Regions from separate parts of the Bacillus sp. P4_E1 genome, predicted to be linked through region 1. Evidence: a T-box and tRNA genes for the amino acid it is inferred to sense, from the RefSeq annotation. Region 1 holds a T-box; the other holds one or more tRNA genes.

Region 1 (9,080 bases):
AAATAGATGAAGCGCATGTGGAAGTACTATATCATTATGCGAAAATGCTAGTTAAAAAGCAGAGTGCAGAAGCAATCGAAGTTGCGCTGAAAGTAATGCATAAAGATTTGGAAAGTGAACGTATTTTTGGTGTGTACGTAAAAGCAATGGAGCAACATAAAAAATTATCCCAAATACGAGACGTACTTCATACGTTAAAGGTGAAAAAAGCAGAAAGAAGTACAGCGTTTATGTATGCAGCTACTGCGGTTGCCGAAAGATTAGTAGAAAGACAGCAAAATGAGCAACCGAAAAAATCTATATTTACAAGAGCATTTTATCGCATGAAAAATCGTGCGAAGGAAATTTCAATGATTACAGTTGTTATCGATTTATTTGAAATCTCCTTAAAGTTAAATCCGAAAAATAGTATGGCAGCGCAGCGTTTCGCAATATTTTATGAGAATGCGGCGATGAATAAAGAAGCTATAGAGGTTTTACAAACATCGTTAGAAAATAAGTGGGATTATGATGTAGCGAAGCAACTTGTAAATCTTTTCATTGAGTGTGAAGAAGAAGATATGTTACGAGACGCTTTTGAATTAACGAAACAAATGGTTCGCGAGCTACCGGATGATTATGATACTCTTCTTTTACAAGCGAATGTATTATGTAAGCTAGGCGAAGAAAGAAAAGCCGAAAAAATTTACTTGCAATTAATTGAGAAAACACCATTTGTAAGTAGAGGATTCCTTGCTTTAGCAGAAATATATCAAAGTCAAGAGAGAATTGAGGACGCGATTCAGTTATTAGAAGACGCTTCTGTATATCATCCGAATGAAACGGCAATTCTTCTTGCTTTAGCATCTTCGTATCATAGAGCTGGGCAAACGACAAAGGCAGAAAAAATAACAAGTGAAATATTAGTAATTGATGCTACTGACTTGTTAGCAAGATACGATCATGCTTGTTATTTAACATCATTAAACAGAAATGAAGAGGCAAGAGATGAACTTGAAATTGTGCTTCGTGAAGATGAAACAGGATTTTTCGCTGAACTTGCAGAGGAAGATGAAGATTTAGCAGGATTGCGAGAATTTGAAAAGTAATTGTATAAGAATAGAGAAAAAGGTTATAAATAAAAATATATTTCGAATTAGTTGACAATTAATTGTTTAATGGCATAAAATAACTTTTAATAAAGTATACAAATCTGAAGACGAGAAAGAGTAAAATAGTGAGCTGTTCTCCAGAGAGCCGGTGTATTGCTGAAAGCCGGTGTGCAGACGTTATTTGAAAATCATCTCCGAGGAGCCGTGGCTGAATAAAGTAAGCTCGGACGGATGTCTACCGTTACAAAGAACGCGTATATTAGTACGTTGCTAAGTGCTATTAGTGAAAAGCTAATAGAATTAGGGTGGTAACGCGGGTAAACCCGTCCCTACTTCATAGGGGCGGGTTTTTTGTGTGCTTTTAAAACATTCAAAGGAGTGATTGTAGATGAAGAAAGTAGATGTAAAAGAGTCGGCTGTAGGGAGAGAAACACGTATTCGTAAGCAGTGGAACGAACAGGGCATTTTTGAACAATCAATTCAGAATAGAGAAGGCGCACAATCGTTTGTGTTTTATGAAGGACCACCAACGGCGAACGGTTTACCACACGTCGGCCATGCACTTGGTCGGGCAATTAAAGATTTAGTAGCAAGATATAAAACGATGGTTGGATATAAAGTGTTAAGAAAAGCTGGCTGGGATACACATGGATTACCTGTAGAATTAGGCGTCGAAAAACAACTTGGTATTTCAGGTAAGCATGAGATTGAAGAGTACGGCATTGAGCCATTTATTCAAAAGTGTAAAGAGAGTGTATTCACGTATGAGAAGCAGTGGCGTGAATTTACGGAGAGCATTGGATATTGGGTAGATATGGATGATCCATACGTTACTCTAGAGAATCCATATATCGAAAGTGTATGGAATATTTTAGGGACGATTCATGAAAAAGGTTTGTTATATAAAGGACATAGAGTTTCTCCATACTGTCCAAGCTGTCAAACATCGCTTAGTTCACATGAAGTTGCACAAGGATATAAAACAGTGAAAGATTTAAGCGCAACGGTTAAGTTTAAAGTAAAAGATAGTGAAAATGAATATTTCCTTGGATGGACGACAACGCCGTGGACACTTCCAGCGAATGTTGCACTTGCCGTACATCCAAATATGGAATACGTTAAAGCGAAACAAGAAGGGTATGTATACATTGTTGCGAAAGAGCGTGTACAAGAAGTATTAAAAGAAAACTATGAAGTATTATCTGTTCACAAAGGCGAAGAATTAGTAAACACATCTTATACAGCACCGTTTCCGATGAAGGAAGTTACAAATGGGTACCACGTAATTGCAGCAGATTTTGTAACAGCAGATAGTGGTACAGGACTCGTTCATATCGCTCCAGCATATGGGGAGGACGATTATAAAGTCGTTCAAAGTGAAGGGTTATCATTTTTACATGTTGTAGATGAGAAAGGTGAGTATACAGAAGCAGTACCGTTCTTAAAAGGAAAGTTTGTAAAAGAATGTGACGTTGATATCGTTCGTTATTTAGCGAAAGAAGGGTTACTATATCATAAAGAAAAATATGAGCATAGCTATCCGCACTGTTGGCGCTGTGATTCACCATTACTTTATTATGCAGGAGAAAGCTGGTTAATCCGAACAACTGAGATTAAAGAAACATTTTTACGAAATAATGATTCTGTTAAGTGGTATCCAGACCATATGAAGCATGGACGGTTTGGTAAGTTTTTAGAAAACATGGTGGACTGGAATATTAGCCGGAATAGATATTGGGGAACACCGTTAAACGTATGGGAATGTGAAAGCTGCGATCATCAATTCTCACCGAAAAGCATTGCCGAATTAAGAAAGCATAGTACGAAAGAAACGCCTGAAGATTTAGAATTGCATAAGCCGTATGTAGATGAAGTAAAAGTGTGCTGTGAAAAATGCGGAAGTACAATGAATCGTACACCAGAAGTAATCGATGTTTGGTTTGATAGTGGTTCCATGCCGTTTGCGCAATATCATTATCCATTTGAAAATAAAGAGTTGTTTGAAGAACAGTTTCCAGCAGATGTAATTGCAGAGGGAATTGATCAAACACGCGGCTGGTTTTATAGTTTATTAGCAGTATCAGCGCTATATACAGGAAAAGTACCATATAAACGAGTGTTATCACTAGGGCATGTTCTAGACGAGGAAGGACAGAAAATGTCTAAAAGTAAAGGAAATGCACTAGATCCAGTTGATTTAGTAAATCAGTTTGGTGCAGATGCTTTAAGATGGGCTCTACTTGTTGACAGTGCTCCGTGGAATGCAAAGCGTTTTTCTGAAAGAACAGTACTGGAAGCAAAATCTAAATTTGTAGATACGTTAGTCAATGTATATAGCTTCTACGTTTTATATGCAAATTTAGATGAGTATAATCCGAAAGAAAAGTATGAAGTTAAACGTACGAAATTAGATGAATGGGTATTATCAAGATTGCATAGCACAACGAAAAAAGTGAGAACAGCACTTGATGATTATCAATTTACGAATGCAGCTCGTGAAATCGCGGCGCTTGTAGATGAAGTCAGTAACTGGTACGTAAGACGATCACGTAATCGTTTCTGGGAATCTGGTATGAATCCTGAAAAAGCAGCTGCGTATGAAACGCTTCATGAAGTGCTTGTAACAATTAGTAAATTAATCGCACCATTTACACCGTTTGTAGCTGAGGATATTCATCTGAATTTAGAAGGAAGAAGCGTTCATTTAGCAGATTATCCGTTTGTAAACGAATCACTTATCCAGCCTGAGTTAGAAGCAGAAATGGATGCTGTTTTACAAGTTGTTGAACTTGGAAGAAGTAACCGTAATCAACATTCATTAAAAGTAAAACAGCCGTTAGCAGAACTTGTATTACTAGCGCATAATGAAAATGATATGGATTGGGAATCTTATCGTGATATCATCATGGATGAGCTAAATGTAAAAGCGTTCCATGTTGAACTCGATGAAACGAAATACACGTCCTATCAATTAAAGCTGAATTTTAAAACGGCTGGGCCGAAGTTTGGTAAAAGTGTGAATGCAGTAAATGGCTGGCTAAAACAATTATCAAAAGAAGAAGTACAACACTTTGTATCTACAGAAAGAGCAGTTTACGAAGTAGCACCAGGAGAAGAAGTAGTTGTAACAGCTGAAGATGTATTAGTAGAGAAAGTTGCGAAATCAGGATTTTCAAATACGACTAACGGTCAATATACGGTAATGTTAGATACGAATGTAACGGAAGAATTGTTACAAGAAGGAGTAGCACGTGAATTTATTCGTGCAGTTCAAGAATATCGTAAGCAGTTGAATTTACCGGTTAATTTACGAGTGGATGTAATTCTTGATACAGAAGAAGAACTACAGCAAACGTTAACGAATCATAAAGATTTATTGGAAGAAAACTTACTCGTCAAGCAATTTACATTTGGTCACTTAACGAATGAGGACGATGAACTTTCTTTAGGTGAGACAAAGATCCGAATTAAATTAAACGCGGCTAATTAAAGAAAAAAGGAAGTTGGAATCATTCCAACTTCCTTTTTTGTATGAAGATAAATTAATCAGTTATTTTCCGCATAATCCATTCGATAGGTCCTCTAGAAAAGTTCCTTCGCCATAATACGCTAAATAAAATACTGAAAATGAAAAATGCAGTAGCAAATAATAAAACGAAAAGTAGTGTTTGATGTTCCATACGATTTAATACAATCAATGCGCCAATACCGATAAATACATGACTTACATAATGCGTTAATGTTAATTGTCCTGTTTGTATAATGGAAGTAACAAACCAATTATTTTCATATTTTTCAGCAATGTAGAGGCAAATTATTAATATAGCAATAGCAGATCCTGTAGCGGATGCGACGTATAATATATTGGGCAAAATGGGTCCTGTGTTAAACAAAAATGTAGCTGCCTCTTTGCCGATGTATGGAATAAAGAAGTGTGTAAGTCCTTTTGATAAAAGTTCTGTCAGTATTGTGATTGTAATACTGAGTAAGAGTAATCTTTCTCTAATATTTTTATTATGAAGATCTAATCTGCCAATTATCATACCAATTAAGAAGAAAGAAAACCATGGGAAAATAGGGTGATAGCCATTAAAAAATAAGTTGCGGAGAAAACCTGTTAAGGTCCAAAAGTCTATATAGTTTATAAATGGGATTGTGCCTCCCCATCCTTCGAAGGCGTTGAAAGTAAGTTGGAGATATTGTGCAGCAAGTAAAATAATGATAGAAAGCCATATTAGTATAGTTCTTCGTACAGTAATTAGTAATGCAGCGATGAAAAGATAAACGCCGTAGTAGTGTAAAATATCACCCGTCCATTCCATTACATACAATAATAATCCTAAAATAAATAAGAATAGTGATCGTTTCCAAATCAATATTCGGCTGGTATTGATTTTTATTTTCTCTTGGCTAGCAACAGATGATTTAGTCATTAAAGTTATGCCAATCCCAGCAAGTATAACAAACAAGGCAGAAGCTCTACCTTCAAAAAGTGTTATAAAGGTTTTTAACAGAGGAGGTCCATTTCCTTCCGCCCCTGTTATCACCATGAAATTAACTAGTAACATTCCAAACATTGCCCACGCTCTAGCAAAATCTAAGCCGATAATGCGCTTTTTTGTATTCACTTCAATCCCTGCTTTCAAAAATGCTATTTACAGCTTCAATCCATATTTGTTTATAATCCATATCTAAATGTAACATCATAAAATTCCCAATATTATCAAGAACTAATGCTAACATATGAGCTTTTGAAACTAGATTTTTATTTTGAATGAGTTGAAGTTCATTTGCTTTTGTTAGGAGTGATTCAAATCCGTTTAAATATTCTGTTTGTACAGTTAGTAATCGATCTTTGTACATATCGTTTCTTGAAGATAGTAATACATATTCTTGTAATACACGATTAAAATAAGGATCTTTCTGTTGTTCGTCTATCATTTTAAAGCCAATTTCAACACATTTCTCAATGAAATTCTCTTTCGTAAATTCTTCTGTATGAAAGAATGAGGAGAACTGCATCGCTGCACATAATTCATTAAAAATACTTTCAATTAATGCATCTTTAGATTTAAAGTAATAATAAATAGATGGCTTGGCAATACCAACTTCTTCAGCAATCATTGTATAGGTCGTTTTGGCAATGCCGTGACCGGCAAATAGTCGATAACTTGCTTCGACTATGGAAGAGAGTGTTTCTTCACTTTTGCTCATGATAAGTCCTCCTAATAAAAAAGGTTACATAAATCGTATCATTCATTAATATTATTTTCAACCTACCGTTAGGTAAAAAATAACTTATTTTTTTACACATTACTTTAAAAAGCATAAGGTAAAGAAATTTACAAAAGAAATATATTTCTACAGTATTTTTCTCGTTTTACACATAAATATTGAGAAAATTTCACTTACCCAAAATGTAAAGGTAATAGAATTGTTTGTATAGAATTACTCGTAGATTCACTTTATTTCGTTACTTGTGGACAGGAATAGCCTTATAGGAATGGGGTAAAGTTTTCAATTTATTAGGGGGAGTGGTTTTATGTTAAACAAAAAAATGGTGGCAATGGCAATGACTGTGCCATTAGTAATGGGGACAATTTCTACTGTTTCAGCACTGGAAAAACAACAGCAAGTAAAGCTAGAAGCTTATTCACCACAGAAAAAAGCAATTGAATATTTAAAAGGACATGCTACGGAATATGGATTGAAGGCAGACCTTTCAGACTTGCAATATATTTCTACAACAGAAACATCAGTAGCTTCATATGTTAGGTTCCAACAAGTGGTCAATGGTGCGCCTGTATTTTCAAAACAAATTACAGTTACTCTTAACGGAGAGGGAAAAGGCTTACTTGCGGTTTCTGATTATCAGCCTGTTACAGGTGTGAAGGAAGTTACGAAAAAAATTAGTGAAAAAGATGCAGAACAAAAATCGATGGCGTATGTTGGAGGAGAAAGTGAGCAAAACTTATGGGCTCCTACAGAAAAAGAATTCGGATATATTGTTGAAGAGGGAGTCGCTATTCCTGTATATAAAGTGGTAGTCCATTCTAATAATCCATTCGGTGCATGGGAAACATTCATTGATGCGGAAAATGGAAAGTTAATTAAAAAAGTTGATATAAACCGAAAAGCAGAAGGAACAGGAAAAGTATTTTTACCTAACCCTGTCGTATCTAGTGGAAGTTTAGCAGGGTTAAAAGATAATAATGATGCAGATTCAACAGCATTAACGAATCAATTGAAAACTGTTACGTTAAAAGGTTTAGATGGTACAGGATTTTTAATTGGTGAGTATGTTACGATTTCTTCAAAAGCGAAGACGAAATCTACAAACTTACAATTTAACTATACACGTGCAAATGATAGTTTTGAAGATGTTATGTCATATTATCATATTGATACATTACAGCGTTACATTCAAGGATTAGGCTTTCAAAATATTAATAAACGTTCGATTAAAGTGAATGTAAATGGTACAACTGACGATAATTCATTCTATTCTCCATCAACGAAAGCTTTAACTTTCGGTACTGGCGGAGTAGATGATGCAGAAGATGCTGGCATTATTGCGCATGAATATGGTCATTCTATTCAAGATAATCAAGTGCCAGGCTTCGGAAGTTCACCAGAAGGTGGAGCGATGGGAGAAGGATTTGGAGACTTCTTAGGTGCTACTTATGAAGATGCAGTATCGACAACAGGATACGGGAAAGCATGTATTGGAGAATGGGATGCGGCTGCTTATTCTAGTTCAGATCCGACGTGCTTACGCCGATTAGATACGAATAAAGTATACCCGAAAGATATAACGAATGAAGTGCATAATGATGGGGAAATTTGGGCTCAAGGTCAATACGAAATGGCGCAATCTTTTGGACGTGATGTAGCAACAAAAATTATTTTACAATCACATTGGTCATTAACGCCAAATGCGAAATTCCGTGATGGAGCGAAAGCGATTAAGCAAGCAGATGCTCTTTTATACGGCGGACAACACGCAGCTGAAATTGATCGAATTTGGACAGCGAGAGGAATTAGTACGAATTAATATAAAACGTCGTGGCGTTTAAAAGCCACGACTTTTTTATTTGCTTAAGAACTGGTACTAGTAAATTAAGCTATATCAATGATAGTGTGAATTTATACGCATTCCATTTATTTTTTTGCGTCTTTAAAAACAAAATGCTCTTTAAATTTTCTAGACTCGACTTTTTGACCGTTTCGCATCGAGCGGAAAGGGTGTTCTTGCCAAGTGATTATAACGTCAACCTCATCTGATTTTGTAGAAACAGGGAAGGTAGCATGTCTAAATCCAGTTTTTCCACTTGCTAGACGACCTTCTTTTAGGGAAAAGAGTTCGTATTTTGTTTTCATATTTGGTTCATTGCGGAAGACTTCAACTTGTACGTTATATACTTCGTTTTCTCCAACATTCTTTACCGAAAATTGATATGTTTGAAATTTATCTTTTTTAGCTTGAAGCATATTTTCACTTGTTTTTTTCGGTTCATCAATATTCACTTGCCATTGATCAGAGTTTTGAGAGATTGGTAAAGATTTTGGTGAATAGGCGTATGTTTCATTAACTACAACTAAGCATAATAATAGGAGAAAGAAACTAATTGTTTTTTTCATATAAACACCTCGCTACAAAATTTTTATTAATATGCGTAAATGAAACGGATTTTATGTAATATAATGGAAAAAGGTGATACTTTGATTCAAATGAATTTGAAAAAACTTGAAGAGGTAGTAGATGGAGAAGGATTACAAGAATCGTTTCATCATATAGAAATACATGGTGTCTGCATAGATTCCAAAAACATTAAAGAAGGAAATTTATTCGTTCCAATCATTAGGGAGAAGGATGGACATGGTTATGTGAAAGAAGCAATGGATAATGGAGCTGTCGCTTCATTATGGAAAAAGTCTTACGGTACTCCGCCAAAAGGGATACCAATTATATTTGTAGATGACACTTTG
Region 2 (9,080 bases), on a different contig from region 1:
GACCGTCGTCGTCGTAAGAGCCGTAAAAAACCAAGTGATGGACTAGATGTTATGGCAACAAAAGTTGTTAAGAAGCCGAAAAAAGTAAAACCAAACTATAAACGAAAACTTGCAACAGAACGTGACAAAGTGAAGAAAAAATATAGCAATAAAAAAAGATAAGGGATTTCCCTTATTTTTTTTTATCTCACTGCTTGAGAGAAAGTCGATTAATGTAGACTAATAATTAGTGCGAGGTAGAAAAAACGTTGACTAAAGTTTCGCTTTATTGGGTTAATTTAAGTATAGAGTTCAGATTGTTTGAATAGTCTGTTTGATTTATGTAGTGCCTTTTGTGTAAACAAACAATTCGCTACATATTTCTACAAATTATGCTATCATTATATCTATTGTATATTGAAGAGGTGATTGTATGTTAAAGATTGGATCTCATGTTTCTATGAGTGGTAAGAAAATGTTATTAGCAGCAAGTGAAGAGGCTGTTTCATACGGTGCAACGACGTTTATGATTTATACAGGTGCACCGCAAAATACACGAAGAAAACCAATTGAAGAATTGAACATAGAAGCAGGAAGAAAACATATGGAACTAAAAGGTATTGAAGAAATTATCGTACATGCGCCATACATTATTAATCTTGGGAATACGACGAAGCCAGAAACATTCCAATTAGGTGTAGACTTCCTTCGCATGGAAATTGAAAGAACATCGGCATTAGGTGTAGCGAAACAAATCGTTCTTCACCCAGGTGCGCACGTTGGTGCAGGAGCGGATGCTGGTATTCAACAAATTATTAAAGGGCTTAATGAAGTATTAACGCCAGAGCAGACGGTTAACATTGCGTTAGAAACGATGGCAGGAAAGGGAACGGAATGCGGTCGTAGCTTTGAAGAAATTGCGAAAATTATTGATGGTGTGAAATATAATGAAAAACTATCTGTATGTTTTGATACGTGTCATACGCATGATGCAGGTTATGACCTTGTAAATGATTTTGACGGTGTGTTAAACGAATTTGATAAAATTGTTGGGATAAATCGTTTACAAGTACTTCATATTAACGATAGCAAAAATGTACGCGGAGCTGGAAAAGACCGTCATGAAAATATTGGTTTTGGTCATATTGGCTATAAGGCATTGCATCACATTGTGCATCACCCACAACTTACGCACGTACCAAAAATTCTTGAAACGCCGTATGTAGGTGAAGATAAAAAAGATAAGAAGCCACCATATAAATTAGAAATCGAAATGCTGAAAAATGGTACTTTTGATGAAGGAATTCTTGAAAAAATTAAAGCACAATAAGGAGGGGATTTTCCCCTCCTTATTTTAATAGCTGCTGAAATAAAATATTTACTTGTTGGGCAGTGGCAGGAGTAGTTACTTTAGCGATTTGTTTTAACAAATCTAGTCGCTCGGTATTATCGTAAATGTTAATGTTTTTCCCTTTCATAAGTAAAACGATTTTATCAGCTTGTGCAGTTGTGATTGGAACTTCGTATTCTTTACTATATTTCAATAGTTCTTTTGTAGAAATATGATTTAATTTTTTGTTCACAATTTGTTTAATGAGGTTCATCGTGTTGTCCTCCTTCACACGTTCTTCTATCGAAATATATGTACGCATAGCTTGTACATATTCGTATCAAGGTGCATTTTTTCAATGGGGAAAAGAAGCTTATGTTATAATATAAGAACAAAACTATAGATAAAGAGTATAAGGAGGACTTATGGAAAAAAAGCAACATCGAAAAGAAAGTGTTATTCATCTTGTATATCGTTTAGTTATGATTGTCTTTGGGGCAGCGTGTGCGGCGGTAGCGATTGAACTGTTTTTAATGCCAAATAAAATTATTGATGGTGGAATTATTGGTATTTCTCTTATATTAGATTATCTTACTCCTAATATTTGGTGGTTAAGCTTTTCTACTTTAGTTGTTATCCTCAACATTCCTTTTATGTACTCCGGGTATAAGCAAATTGGAAAAACATTCATGTTATCTTCAGCATTTGGAATTGTAGCTTTAGCATTTATTGAATCAACGTTGCATGCTATTCCGCCATTTACAACAGAGCCGATTTTAGCAACAGTTTTCGGCGGTCTTATTTTAGGAATTGGTGTAGGACTTGTTATTCGTCATGGTGGATCGTTAGACGGGACCGAGATTATGGGGATTCTATTAACGAAGAAATTACCGTTTTCTGTTGGTGAATTCGTAATGTTTGTGAACTTATTCATTTTTGCATGGGCAGCATTTGTTTTTGGTGTTGAACAAGCGATGTATTCTGTTATGACGTACTATATCGCATTCAAAACAATTGATACGGTAATTCAAGGATTAGACGAAACGAAAGCAGTTTTAATAGTATCGGATCAATATGAGGAAGTATCAAATGCGATTTTACACCGCCTTGGTCGTGGAACAACAAAACTTGTTGCTAAAGGTGGCTATACAGATAAAGAAAAAGAAGTTATTTATGCAGTTGTAACACGTCTGGAAGTGACGAAGTTAAAATCAATTGTGCATGAAATTGATGAAAACGCATTTGTTACGATTATGAATACACAAGAGACAAATGGTGGTAAGTTTAAATCAGCAATTCACTAAAAAGTTAATTGTAATATCTTTTGAAAGCAGAGAATTCTTCTCTGCTTTTTGTTATAATAATAAGATTTCTTGAAATAAAGAATATATTTTAGGCAGATTGGTTTACAACTATAATAAGCTGTACTATAATTCAAATAGAGATAAATCGGAATCATTCTGAATTAAAATAGGTGAGATGCTATGAATAATATATTGGAAATAGAAGGATTAACGTTTCGGTATGAAGATCGCAACGTGTTAGAAGATATTAATTTGCAAGTTCCGAAGGGAGCTTTTTTAGGTTTAGTTGGACCGAATGGTTCAGGGAAATCGACTTTACTTAAATGCTTATTGGGTGTTTTAAAACCAAAGCAAGGAAGTATTAGATTGTTTGGCATTGATAGTAAGAAATTTAAAGAGTGGAATAAAGTTGGTTATGTATCCCAAAAGGCAAGTAGCTTTAACTCAGGTTTCCCGGCAACTGTTTTCGAGGTTGTTTCAATGGGGCTCGTTTCGAAAAAAGGGCTTTTTCGCTTTTTTACGAAAGACGATAATGCGAAAGTAGAAAAAGCGATTGCTGATGTAGGTATGAGCGAGTTTCGAGGTCGCAACATTGGAGAACTTTCTGGTGGACAACAACAGCGTGTATTTATTGCTCGTGCACTTGTAAGTGATCCGGAATTGCTTATTTTGGACGAGCCTACTGTTGGGATTGATGTGAAAAATGTGGCAAGTTTTTATGAGATACTAGAGGATTTAAACAAAAGATTGGGAATTACGTTAATTCTTGTTACGCACGATATGGGTGCTGTAACAGAGAAGGTGACGCATGTTGCATGTTTGAATCAGCATTTACATTTCCATGGGAATGTAGAGAAATTCCGAGAGTTAGAAGATGCAGAAATGTCGATTTTATATGGACATCATGTTCATCGCTTAGAACATGAACATGGGCATCACGGGAGGATATAATGATACAGGATTTTTTACAATATGATTTTTTACGTAATTCCTTATACGCTGGTATTTTAATAGGGCTTGTCGCACCACTTATCGGCGTGTTCGTTGTAATTCGCCGCATGTCGCTTATTGCGGATGCATTAAGTCATGTGACGTTATCAGGAATTGCAGCAAGTTTATTACTTGAAAAGACAATCTTTACCGGTGGGTTTTTAAACCCTTTATATATGGGGATGTTTTTTTCAATCGGTGGAGCATTGCTAATTGAAAAATTACGTACTGTATATAAACATTATCAAGAGTTAGCAATCCCGATTATACTTTCAGCAGGGATGGGGATTGGAGTTATCTTCATCTCACTTGCTAATGGATTCAATACGGATTTATTTAGTTATTTATTTGGTAGTGTAAGTGCTGTAACAAGTGCGGATTTAATTATTATTGGTATAGTAGCAATTGTTGTTATTGCGACGATTGTTTTATTATACAAAGAGTTGTTTTTACTATCATTTGATGAGGAATACGCTGTATCAACCGGTTTAAGTGCAAAGTGGATTCACTTTATCTTCATTATATTAGTTGCTCTTGTAATTGCGGTATCAATGCGTGTTGTAGGTGTTCTTCTCGTATCATCTTTAATGACGTTACCAGTTGCAGCAAGTATTCGTATTGCAAAAGGATTTAAACAAACAATTTTCTTTTCCATTTTATTTGGTGAAATTGCAGTAATTGGTGGAATGTTTGCTTCGTATCAACTTGATTTAGCTCCAGGTGGTACAATTGTTATGATAGCGGTTCTTATTTTAATTGGTGCAATTTTATGGAAAAAGAAAAAAACTGCATAAAGTAGGGATAGGTATGAATCTAACAGAAGCTTTACGCCTAATGAAGGAAAAGGGATACAAACATACAGGGAAAAGGGAAGAGATGCTGAGATTATTCGCAGCTCATAATCGTTATTTAACTGCGAAAGATGTTTTAGAGCATATGAAGGGTGATTATCCAGGACTTAGTTTTGATACGATTTATCGTAACTTAACGGTTTTTGCTGAAGTCGGTGTTTTAGAGCAAACGGAATTAAATGGTGAAAAGCATTTCCGTTTTACATGCTCCATTATGGAACATCATCATCATTTCATTTGTTTAGATTGTGGTGGTACGAAAGAGATTAATTCCTGCCCGATGGATTTTATGAATAAAGATTTTAAAGGTTATGAGGTAACGGGGCATAAGTTTGAAATATATGGTCGTTGCCCAAAATGTGCAAAATGAGAGGGCTCGTCAGTTATATAACTGACGAGTTTTTAATTTGAATGTAAAAAAAGGTTGCTCACAAAAATTGTGGCAACCTTCTTTTTATTGTTCTTGTTCTTGTTTTTCTTTTTCTTTTTCTCGTTCGGCAGCCATTTCAGCAGCGATTACATCAATTTCTTTTTTCAGTTCTTCTACCATTGTTTCTTCTGGTACTTTACGAACGACTTGCCCTTTACGGAATAATAAACCTTCTCCGCGTGCACCGGCAATACCGATGTCAGCTTCACGAGCTTCACCAGGACCGTTTACGGCACAGCCGAGTACTGCAACCTTAATTGGAACTTTAAGTGTGGAGATGTATTCTTCGACTTCATTAGCAATGCTAATTAGGTCGATCTCAATACGACCACAAGTTGGACAAGAAATAAGTGTTGCGGCATTAGATGCAAGACCGAATGATTTTAATAGTTCGCGTGCAACTTTTACTTCTTCAACTGGATCAGCGCTTAAAGAGATACGAAGTGTATTTCCGATGCCTTTACTTAAAATTGCTCCAAGACCGGCGGCGCTTTTTACAGTCCCAGCAAACAATGTTCCTGATTCTGTAATACCTAAATGTAATGGATAATCAAAGGCGCGAGCAGCTTTTTCGTATGCTTCAATTGCTAAGTTAACATCAGAGGCTTTCATTGATACGATAATATCGTGGAAATCTAAGTCCTCTAAAATTTTAATATGGTGCAGTGCGCTCTCGACCATACCATCAGCAGTTGGATATCCATACTTTTCTAAAATATGACGTTCTAATGAGCCGGCATTTACACCGATACGGATTGGAATGCCACGCTCTTTCGCTGCATTTACAACAGCTTCTACTTTATGGCGACGTCCAATGTTACCTGGATTGATACGTACTTTATCAATGCCGCCTTCGATTGCTTTTAAAGCAAGGCGGTAATCAAAATGAATATCAGCAACAAGTGGAATGTTGATTTGTTTTTTAATATCAGCAATAGCATTTGCTGCGCGTTCGTCTGGAACAGCAACACGAACAACTTGACAGCCAGCTTCTTCTAAACGTTTAATTTCAGCAACTGTAGCCTCAACATCATGCGTTTTTGTTGTCGTCATACTTTGTATAATTAATTCATTGTTACCGCCAATTGTTAAATTACCGACTTTAACTGGACGTGTTTTTGTGCGTTGAGTCATTTCATTCACGAATTGATCGCTCTCCTTATAAAAGAAGTTTCTTATTTTAGTCCCTTACATCAATGATAGTATGTGTGAGAAAGGGCTATAGAAACCAAAGTACTCGGTTTCACTTTTACTATTGTATCAGCGCCTTTATGTAATTGACAAGGATTAAGTGATTGCTTATTGATATAAGGGGAATTTATAAGACTTTCCAACTTGGATTTTTGTAGCAGATGTATTTTTATTTAATTGCTTAAAATCATCAATTACTTTTTCAATAGAAGGAATTTTTTTCTTATTAATCGCTTCTGTAATAGAAAGAACGGTATCGCCAGTTTTTACTTCGATTGCTTTATAAGCTGTATCCGTTTCTTTTTCTTTTTCTGTTTCTTTCTCTTTATTTTGTTTTGTATCTGTATTTTCTTTTTTTATCGTTTGGGCAGCAGATGTTTTTTTGTATGAACTTAACATCGGTAAAGTACCGATTTTTATGTCGTAATAAAATATATAACCGAGGACAAGCACGAATAAGAGTACACCTAATCTCTTCATATCCTTCACTCCTTTGCTAGGAATATATGCTTGTCCAAAAAAAAAATGCCTATTTAGGCATTTTTTATAGTTCTTGTTTTTCTTTCGGCTTTGGAACTTCTTTAATTGTTAAGTATAGAACGATTAAAACAACTGCAATGTAAATGAATGTTGCGCCAGGTACGTTTATTTTGAATAAATCCATAATCATAAAGAAGATTGTTGGAATTGTGTAGCTGTAAGCAGTTAATGTCCAAACTTGTTTATAAGATAATTTGCGTTGACCGCTCATCGCAGAACCGATGAAGGCAAGCAATGTAACTCCTACAAAGGTAATAAATAATTGGAACAAGTACAGTAAGAACCCAATAACGAATAATAAGATTGGATAAATACTGTCAAATAACGAAATGAAATCTTGTAAATCTTTTTTCTCAAGAGATGCGCCTAATAAGTCATTATAGGAGTATGTTTGTGTTTGACCATTCCCCATGGAGACTACTTTATCTTTTAAAACAAATAAACCTGTTTTATTTTGATATTTTTCTAAGTCTGTTGAATTTGGATCAAATACGAAAAGGGCATTTCCATCTTCTTTTTCGATAGGTTGATCAATATCAGCTGTTAGCTCGCCATTTTCAATTTTAAAATCAGGTAAATCTTTTTCGATTACTTTATTTACCATGTTAACACCATCTTGAATAACGCTACCGTACAAGAAAGTTCTTGGAATAGTAGTGATTAGGCAAAGAAGCATAATATACAAAATGGTTTTACCGATTTTTTGAAAACGGAAAAGCGCCATATCTTTAGGCGAATATACGCTTTTTGCTAGCTGTGTAAAAATGGACATAGATTCACTTCCTTTATGTATGTATAAAATCATTGTAACGTACGAATCTAGAGAAGCTCAAGATATATTATATTTACATATAGTAGAGAGGACTAAATTCCTTCTTATTAATTTACTTCTTTTAGTAGAGAAAAATACAATTGACACTTTTCTTTCGTATATGGTAAATTTATCTTACATTTTTCAAACGATATACCTGATTGGAATTTAGTTGTTTTTAATGGTACATACATAATCGTGGACCCTTAGCTCAGTTGGTTAGAGCAGACGGCTCATAACCGTCCGGTCGTAGGTTCGAGTCCTACAGGGTCCATATCCATTTCATATGTTTATTATGTCAGCAGGAAGCTTCCTTGTAGAAGGAAGCTTTTTTTCGGAATATATGAGCATTTTAATTGAAAAGAAGTGGGAATTTTGCTACTTTAATGATAGCAAGACAAAGCGATTTATTTGTTTGCACCCTATGGCAATTAGGGTAGAATGAAGTTGTATGTCACTTAAGTGGCAATACATAAACCGGGAGGAATATAACAATGGCAAAACACGAATTACCAAATTTACCTTATGCGTATGATGCTTTAGAACCTCACTTTGATAAAGAAACAATGAACATCCATCATACAAAACATCACAACACGTATATTACAAACTTAAACGCTGCTTTAGAAGGTCATGCAGAATTAGCTGACAAAAGCGTTGAAGAATTAGTTGCAAACTTAAACGAAGTACCTGAAGCAATCCGTACAGCAGTACGTAACAATGGTGGCGGACATGCTAACCATACATTCTTCTGGACAATCCTATCTCCAAACGGCGGGGGACAACCAGTAGGCGAACTTGCAACTGCGATTGAAGCGAAATTCGGTAGCTTCGATGCATTCAAAGCAGAATTCGCAAAAGCTGGCGCAACTCGCTTCGGTTCTGGTTGGGCTTGGTTAGTAGTAAATAATGGTGAGTTAGAAGTAACAAGCACTCCAAACCAAGATTCTCCTCTAACTGAAGGTAAAACTCCAGTTATCGGTTTAGATGTTTGGGAGCATGCTTACTACTTAAATTACCAAAACCGTCGTCCTGACTACATCGGTGCATTCTGGAACGTTGTAGATTGGAACGTTGCTGAAAAACTTTACCAAGAAGCAAAATAATTAAAGTTAATATAGCTAGAAAAAAGCTAGGGGGTTTTCTCCTAGCTTTTTTCTATGTTCTCCTTTTACATAATTGAGCTTGTCTTTGGAAGACTAGAACATGAAGTAAAGGAGAGTTGTGTATGAAGTGGAAACATGTAATCGGTGATGTTGAAGTGAATCGGGATTTAGTATTATTGCTCGTTATAGGAGGTTTATACACGCTCGCAATTTCTTTATCGAATACGTTTGTAAACATTTATTTATGGAAGCAAACACAAAATTATGTGAATCTGGGCTTGTATAATTTGGCCAGCGTTGTATTGCAGCCTCTAACATTTCTTGTGGGCGGGAAATTAGCGAAACATATTGATCGCTCGATTTTATTGAGAATCGGTGTAGGCACGTTAGCTGTTTTTTTTATCGTCGTTTTAGTAGCGGGAAAAAGTGCATCTCACTATATTTTATTAATGGGAGCCCTTTTAGGAGTTGGTTATGGTTTTTATTGGCTCGCTTTTAACTTGTTGACATTTGAGATTACAGAACCAGAAACAAGAGATTTTTTTAAC

Evidence for each region. The T-box of region 1 lies ahead of ileS (isoleucine--tRNA ligase). A T-box ahead of a tRNA ligase gene usually reads a tRNA of that ligase, here a tRNA-Ile.
Region 2: it has a tRNA-Ile gene. The T-box ahead of ileS (isoleucine--tRNA ligase) is inferred to sense a tRNA for this amino acid. The anticodon was not compared.

Annotation. Positions count from the first base shown of each region.
Region 1 is NZ_JBFUIV010000016.1:58,531-67,610, forward strand. It holds gene AC1DS7_RS20790 (tetratricopeptide repeat protein) at 1-1,088, shown strand, start outside; T-box leader at 1,187-1,425, shown strand; gene ileS (isoleucine--tRNA ligase) at 1,480-4,581, shown strand; gene AC1DS7_RS20800 (DUF418 domain-containing protein) at 4,634-5,719, opposite strand; gene AC1DS7_RS20805 (TetR/AcrR family transcriptional regulator) at 5,721-6,305, opposite strand; gene AC1DS7_RS20810 (M36 family metallopeptidase) at 6,634-8,145, shown strand; gene AC1DS7_RS20815 (hypothetical protein) at 8,253-8,732, opposite strand; gene AC1DS7_RS20820 (UDP-N-acetylmuramoyl-tripeptide--D-alanyl-D-alanine ligase) at 8,796-9,080, shown strand, end outside.
Region 2 is NZ_JBFUIV010000006.1:216,549-225,628, forward strand. It holds gene AC1DS7_RS11170 (DEAD/DEAH box helicase) at 1-162, shown strand, start outside; gene AC1DS7_RS11175 (deoxyribonuclease IV) at 413-1,309, shown strand; gene AC1DS7_RS11180 (DUF2624 domain-containing protein) at 1,329-1,583, opposite strand; gene AC1DS7_RS11185 (YitT family protein) at 1,735-2,613, shown strand; gene AC1DS7_RS11190 (metal ABC transporter ATP-binding protein) at 2,794-3,564, shown strand; gene AC1DS7_RS11195 (metal ABC transporter permease) at 3,564-4,397, shown strand; gene AC1DS7_RS11200 (Fur family transcriptional regulator) at 4,411-4,824, shown strand; gene ispG (flavodoxin-dependent (E)-4-hydroxy-3-methylbut-2-enyl-diphosphate synthase) at 4,909-6,018, opposite strand; gene AC1DS7_RS11210 (hypothetical protein) at 6,184-6,555, opposite strand; gene yqgB (protein YqgB) at 6,620-7,387, opposite strand; tRNA gene AC1DS7_RS11220 (tRNA-Ile) at 7,627-7,700, shown strand; gene sodA (superoxide dismutase [Mn]) at 7,921-8,532, shown strand; gene AC1DS7_RS11230 (MFS transporter) at 8,655-9,080, shown strand, end outside.